2 regions of the Streptomyces sp. NPDC056361 genome follow, and region 1 is predicted to be linked to the other one. Evidence: riboswitches for the same ligand, from Rfam matches in the RefSeq annotation. Region 1 holds a riboswitch; the other holds the start of a gene.

Region 1 (3,395 bases):
GCGCGGCCGGGCGGTGATCGGCCTGTGCTGGCGGGACGGCGACCGGACGGTCCGGCTCGACGAGTTCCCGGCCCGCCTGGACATCGGCTTCGCCAAGCAGGTGCGGACCCGGCCCGAGTGGGTGGACCTCCCGGACGGCGCGCACGGCTACTGGTTCGCCGCCCCGCACCTGCTGACCTTCCCGATGACGGACGGCTCGGGCGCGGCCTGGACCCACGAGGTCCGCACGGCGGGCCCCACGCTCCTCTGGACGAGGAACGGGGGCGCGCTCACCTTCCGCCTGGAAGGCATACCGGACCGCGAGCGGGCCCGCCGCACCGCCGAGTCGACGGGCTGACGGGCTGACGGGCCCAGGCGCACCGCTGGGCCGACGGGCCCGGGCGCGCCGCCGGCCTGGGTCGGTGGGGGCCGTGGGGCCCAGGCCGGGGCGGGCTGAGCCGTGGGTCCAGGTCGGGCCGGGCCGTGCCGGGCCGCGGGGCCAGGCCGGGCCGTGCCGGGCCGTGGGTCAGGTCGGGAGGCCCGGGGCCGGGTGGGCGGTCATGAGGTCGGAGACCTGGGCGCGGATGGCGAGGAGGGCGTCCTCGTCGCCCGTGCCGGCGGCGGTGACGGCGCGGTCGATCCACTCGGCGACCTGCGCCATGTGCTCGGTGCGGAGGCCGCGGGAGGTGAGGGAGGGGGTGCCGATGCGGATGCCGGACGGATCGAAGGGCTTCCGGGTGTCGTAGGGGACGGTGTTGTAGTTGACGACGATGCCCGCCCGGTCGAGGGCCTTCGCGGCGATCTTGCCGGGGACCTGCTTGGGGGTGAGGTCCATCAGGATCAGGTGGTTGTCGGTGCCGCCGGAGACCAGGTCGAAGCCGCGCGCGAGGAGCGCCTCGGCGAGTGCCTTGGCGTTGGCGACGACGGCGTGGGCGTAGTCGCGGAAGGAGGGCTGGGACGCCTCGCGCAGGGCGACGGCGATGGCCGCGGTGGTCTGGTTGTGGGGGCCGCCCTGGAGGCCGGGGAAGACGGCCTTGTCGAGGGCCTTGGCGTGCTCCTCGCGGGACATGAGCATGGCGCCGCGCGGGCCGCGGAGGGTCTTGTGGGTGGTCGTGGAGATGACGTCCACGTGCCCGACCGGGGACGGGTGGGCGCCGCCGGCCACGAGGCCGGCGATGTGGGCGATGTCGGCGACGAGCACGGCGCCGGCCTCGCGGGCGATCTCGCCGAAGGCCGCGAAGTCGATGGTGCGGGGCAGCGCGGTGCCGCCGCAGAAGATGACCTTCGGGCGCTCCTTGAGGGCCAGTTCGCGAACCTCGTCGAAGTCGATCAGGCCGGTGTCGTGGCGTACGCCGTACTGGACGCCGCGGAACCACTTGCCGGTGGCGGAGACGCCCCAGCCGTGGGTGAGGTGGCCGCCCATCGGCAGGGCCATGCCCATGACGGTGTCGCCGGGCTCGGCGAAGGCGAGGTAGACGGCGAGGTTGGCCGGGGAGCCGGAGTAGGGCTGGACGTTGGCGTGGTCGACGCCGAAGAGGGCCTTGGCGCGCTCGACGGCGAGGGTCTCGACCTGGTCGATGTTCTGCTGGCCCTCGTAGTAGCGGCGCCCCGGGTAGCCCTCGCTGTACTTGTTCTGGAGGACGGTGCCGGAGGCTTCGAGCACGGCGGCGGAGACGTAGTTCTCGCTGGGGATGAGGCGCAGGGTCTCGCCCTGGAGCCGTTCCTCGGCGCCGACGAGGGCGGCGAGTTCGGGGTCGGCCGCGGCGAGGGCGGGGTGGTGCTGCGGGGTGGTCATGGTGATGTCCTCCGGGCGTTCGGCGGAACGGTCCCGGGGCTGAGGTGCGCACGGGACCTGGGGCCCGTGATGCCCAGGCGAGCGGCACCTCGTGTGGTGGAGCCCGCGCGGCTCCCCCGGGGTCGCTTCCCCGTACGCCAGTCGCCACGCGTGTTTCCACAGTAGCGGGCGCGCCGTCGCCGAGGTTTCCCTGTCCGGCATCCGAGCGACGATAAGAAAGGGGCCACACGTACCCCCCGAGCCGCAGGACGAACGGAGATCCCGTGTCGAGGACAGAAGACGCGATCGCTGCCGCGGACGCGCACAGCGCGCACAACTACCACCCCCTTCCGGTCGTCGTCGCCTCGGCGGACGGCGCCTGGATGACCGACGTCGAGGGCCGCCGCTATCTCGACATGCTCGCCGGGTACTCGGCGCTCAACTTCGGGCACGGCAACCGGCGTCTGATCGACGCCGCGAAGGCGCAGCTGGAGCGGGTGACGCTGACGTCCCGGGCGTTCCACCACGACCGCTTCGCCGACTTCTGCGGGCAGCTCGCGGAGCTGTGCGGCAAGGAGGCGGTGCTGCCGATGAACACCGGGGCGGAGGCGGTCGAGACGGCCGTGAAGACCGCCCGGAAGTGGGGCTACGAGGTGAAGGGCGTGCCGGACGGGCACGCGAAGATCGTGGTCGCGGGGAACAACTTCCACGGCCGGACGACGACGATCGTCAGCTTCTCCACGGACCACGAGGCGCGGGACCACTTCGGCCCGTACACACCGGGGTTCGAGATCGTGCCGTACGGGGACCTGACGGCCCTGGAGGCGGCCGTCACGGAGAACACGGTGGCGGTGCTGCTGGAGCCGATCCAGGGCGAGGCGGGGGTGCTCGTGCCGCCGGCCGGCTATCTGGCGGGGGTGCGGGAGCTGACGCGCCGGCGGAACGTGCTGTTCATGGCGGACGAGATCCAGTCGGGCCTGGGCCGGACGGGGCGGACGTTCGCGTGCGAGCACGAGGGCGTGGTCCCCGACGTGTACGTCCTGGGGAAGGCGCTGGGCGGCGGGGTGGTGCCGGTGTCGGCGGTGGTCGCCGACCGTGACGTGCTCGGGGTGTTCCGGCCGGGTGAGCACGGCTCGACGTTCGGCGGGAACCCGCTGGCCTGCGCGGTGGCCCTGGAGGTGATCGCGATGCTGCGGACGGGCGAGTACCAGGAGCGGGCGGCGGAGCTGGGCGAGCACCTGCACGCCGGGCTGGGGCTGCTCGTGGGCGGTGGCGCGGTGGAGGCGGTGCGCGGGCGGGGCCTGTGGGCCGGGGTGGACATCGCGCCGTCGCGGGGCACGGGCCGGGAGATCTCGGAGCGGCTGATGGAGCGCGGGGTGCTGGTGAAGGACACGCACGGTTCGACGATCCGGATCGCGCCACCGCTGGTGATCTCGAAGGAGGACCTGGACTGGGGTCTCGAGCAGTTGAGGGCCGTTCTTTCGGAGTGACGGCGTCCGGTCGAGGGCGGCGGGCGGCGCGGGCACGCGGCGCGCCGACGGAGGCACGGGCGGCGCGCCGACGGGGTACGGACATGGCGAGGGCAGGGCAACTCGGGCCATTGACACGACAGTTGGTCTAGGCCAATGATGCGGCCATGCCG
Region 2 (3,395 bases), on a different contig from region 1:
TCGGCTGACGGCCGCTCAGGACGCCGTACGGCTCGCGGCGGACTCGCCCGTGTCCTGGATCAGGGCACGACTCGCCGCCGGTTCCGGCAGGACACCGGCGGAACTGGACCTGGCCACGCGCGCGTGGCGGCTCGGGGGTGCCGCCGCCCTATCCGTACTGGAGGAGGAGTGGACCCCGGACGCGGAAGGCCTCGTGCGGGCCGGTGCGCGGCTGGCGGAGGCCTGGGAGGACGACGAGCGGCCCGTTCTGCGGCGCTCGGGCGCCCGGTGGACGGCCGTGGGTGCGGAGGCGCAGCTCCGGCTCGGCGTCGACGGTCGCTGGTGGCCGTACGCCAGGGAGGGTGCTCACTGGTCCCCGGTGGGGCCGCCGGACCGTGACCCGGCCGTCGCCCTCGCGACGGCGCAGACGCCTCGGGCGGCGGGTGCCACGGGCGACGAAGGGTAGGCGCGTACCGCCGACCGGGGTAGGGCCGAAGAACCGGTTCCTCTCCCCGGTCCCCCGTCCCCGGTCCCCCGTCCTTGTCCGCGCCCTTGCTCCCCGCCCTCCACGGCCCCTGTCCGGGGCCCCTGCGGCGGTCCCCGGTCGGCGCGCCCGGCGTCCGCCACGACGCGGCGACCGGGACCACCCGGGTGCTACAGGCCGAGCTGGCGCTCGGCGCCCTCCACGGTCTGGGCGAGGAGGACGGCGATGGTCATGGGGCCGACGCCGCCGGGTACGGGGGTGATGAGGGAGGCTCGTTCGGCGGCGGAGGCGAAGTCGACGTCACCGACGTTGCCCGGGTTGTAGCCGGCGTCGATGACGACGGCGCCCGGCTTGATGTCCTCGCCCTTGATGAAGTTCGGCTTGCCGACGGCGGCCACGAGGATGTCGGCCTCACGGACGACGGAGGAGAGGTCCTTGGTGCGCGAGTGGCAGTAGGTGACGGTGGCGTCGCGGCCGAGGAGGAGCAGACCGGCCGGCTTGCCGAGGATCGCGCTGCGGCCGACGACGACCGCCCGCTTGCCGCTCAGCTCGACGTCGTACGCGTCGAGGAGGCGCATGATGCCGCCGGGCGTGCAGGAGACGAAGCCCGGGAGGCCGAAGCCCATGGCGGCGAACGAGGCCATGGTGACGCCGTCGACGTCCTTCTCCGGGGCGATGGCCTCGAAGGCGGCGCGCTCGTCGATGTGCGGGCCGACCGGGTGCTGGAGGAGGATGCCGTGGACCTCCGGGTCCTCGGACAGCGCGGTGATCGCGGCGACGAGCTCCTCCGTCGTCGTCTCGGCGGGCAGCTCGACGTGCTTGGAGCGGATTCCGGCCTTCGCGCACCGGTTCTGCTTCATCTTCACGTACGTCACGGAGGCGGGGTCCGCGCCGACGAGGACGGTTGCGAGACACGGGGTGACGCCGGTGCGGCGGGTGATCTCGGCGGCGCGGGCGGCGGTCTCCTCGACCGTGCGGCGGGCGAGGGCCGTACCGTCCATGAGGATGGCGGTGCTGGTGGACATGGCGACTCCTGGGCGTCGTCTCTGACGGATGGTTCGCCCAGGCGCACGGCAGCTGCGGACCCGCGCCGTCGCGACGCGCTCCGCAGGGCCGCTCCCCGGTGGTGATCCACCTCAAGCGCCAGTCACGGCCCGAGCCCCACTCTACGTGAGCGCCGTGGGGCGGGTCCCGGACAGGGTGCATATGCAACGCCGTCCGGCCGCTTGTCGGCGGCCCGCACGGGCACCACGATGGCCGGGACGGACCGTGACGACCTCGACGGGGAGGCCGAGTTGAGCGATGCGTGGGTGGCGGCGGAAGCGGATCCGGGTCCGGTCGCCGAGGGCGCTCGGCCGCTGGTCGCCGCGTCCTGGCGGCGTTCCGTACGCGCGCGCGTGAGCCCCGACGGGGCGGCGCGGGTGGAGCTGGAGGAGGACGAGCTCACGGCGTACCGCGCCGGCCATCCGCTCGCGGCGGCGATGCCCGTGATCCGGGAACTGATGGGGGCGTACGCGACGGACGGCGAGCACCTGCTCGCGGTCTGCGACGCGGCCGGGCGGATGCTGTGGGTCGAGGGTCATCCGGACACCCTCCGCAAGGCGCGCGGCATGAACTTCGTGGCCGGGGCACGGTGGTCGGAGTCGGCGGCGGGCACGAACGCGCCCGGCACCGCCCTCGCCGTCGACCGTCCGGTGCAGGTCGTCGCCGCCGAGCACTTCCGCCACTCGGTCCAGGCCTGGACCTGCGCCGCCGCACCCGTGCACGACCCGCGCACCGGGCGGGTCCTCGGCGCGGTCGACATCACGGGCGGGGCCGGCCTCGCGCACCCGCACAGCCTCGGCTTCGTCCAGGCCGTCGCACGCGCGGCCGAGTCCCAGCTGGCCCTGCTCGCGCCCGACCCCGCGCCCGGAGACCTCAGACTGTCGGCCCTCGGCCGGGACGAGGCCGTGCTCTCCGTGGGCGGGCGGCGGGTACGGCTCGGCCGCCGGCACAGCGAGATCCTGGTGATCCTCGCCCACCGCCCGGAGGGCGTGAGCGGCGACGGGCTGCTCACCCTGCTGTACGAGGACGAGTCGGTCACCCCGGTCACACTGCGGGCCGAACTGTCCCGGCTGCGCGCACTCCTCGGCCCCGACGTGCTGCGTTCCCGTCCGTACCGGCTCGCGGACACCGTGGAAGCGGACTTCACCGCGGTGGACCGGCGGCTGGCCTCCGGGGCGGTCGCCGCCGCGGCCGCCGAGTACCCCGGCCCGCTGCTCCCCTCGTCGACCGCGCCCGGAGTCGTACGGCTCCGGGAACGGCTCGCAGGGCGGCTGCGGGCCGCACTGGTGGACCGGGGGGATCCCGGTCTGCTCGCCGACTGGGCGTACAGCACGTGGGGCGAGGACGACGTGGTGGTCTGGCGGGCGCTCTGCGCGGCCGTACCGGCACCGCAGCTTCCCCCCGTACGGGCGCGGCTCGACTCCCTGGAGGCGGAACTGTCGGCCGGCGCAACGGACTTGCAACGTACGGGCCACCACACTCGGCCGTGAGCGCCGGCCAGGGACGGCCGGCGCGTCCCAGGGAGGCCATGCCCATGACCCGTTACGCCGCACCCGGTACCGAGGGCGCGCTCATGTCGTACCAGGCCCGCTACGACCACTGGATCGGAGGCGAGTACGTCGCTCCGGCGGGCGGGCGCTACTTCGAGAACCCCAGCCCGGTCGACGGCCGCCCCTTCACGGAGGTCGCCCGCGGCACCGCCGAGGACGTGGAACGCGCCCTGGACGCGGCACACGCCGCCGCACCCGCGTGGGGCCAGACCGCCCCGGCCGAGCGGGCGACCGTCCTTCTGCGGATCGCCGACCGCATGGAGAGCAACCTGGAGGCGCTCGCGGTCGCCGAGACCTGGGACAACGGCAAGCCCGTCCGGGAGACCCTCGCCGCGGAC

The links. A riboswitch is a leader RNA that binds a small molecule or an ion and turns the genes downstream of it on or off. The one in region 1 is predicted to bind ZMP and ZTP.
Region 2: another riboswitch for ZMP and ZTP. It lies ahead of ACFCY7_RS19415 (bifunctional 5,10-methylenetetrahydrofolate dehydrogenase/5,10-methenyltetrahydrofolate cyclohydrolase); the one in region 1 lies ahead of glyA (serine hydroxymethyltransferase).

Annotation. Positions count from the first base shown of each region.
Region 1 is NZ_JBHJQI010000121.1:10,877-14,271, reverse strand. Features, by position in the region: gene ACFCY7_RS30295 (hypothetical protein) at 1-337, shown strand, start outside; gene glyA (serine hydroxymethyltransferase) at 506-1,774, opposite strand; ZMP/ZTP riboswitch at 1,839-1,929, opposite strand; gene rocD (ornithine--oxo-acid transaminase) at 2,038-3,243, shown strand; gene ACFCY7_RS30280 (polysaccharide deacetylase family protein) at 3,390-3,395, shown strand, end outside.
Region 2 is NZ_JBHJQI010000054.1:37,504-40,898, forward strand. Features, by position in the region: gene ACFCY7_RS19410 (SWF or SNF family helicase) at 1-445, shown strand, start outside; gene ACFCY7_RS19415 (bifunctional 5,10-methylenetetrahydrofolate dehydrogenase/5,10-methenyltetrahydrofolate cyclohydrolase) at 634-1,488, opposite strand; ZMP/ZTP riboswitch at 1,517-1,624, opposite strand; gene ACFCY7_RS19420 (GAF domain-containing protein) at 1,717-2,997, shown strand; gene ACFCY7_RS19425 (aldehyde dehydrogenase family protein) at 3,042-3,395, shown strand, end outside.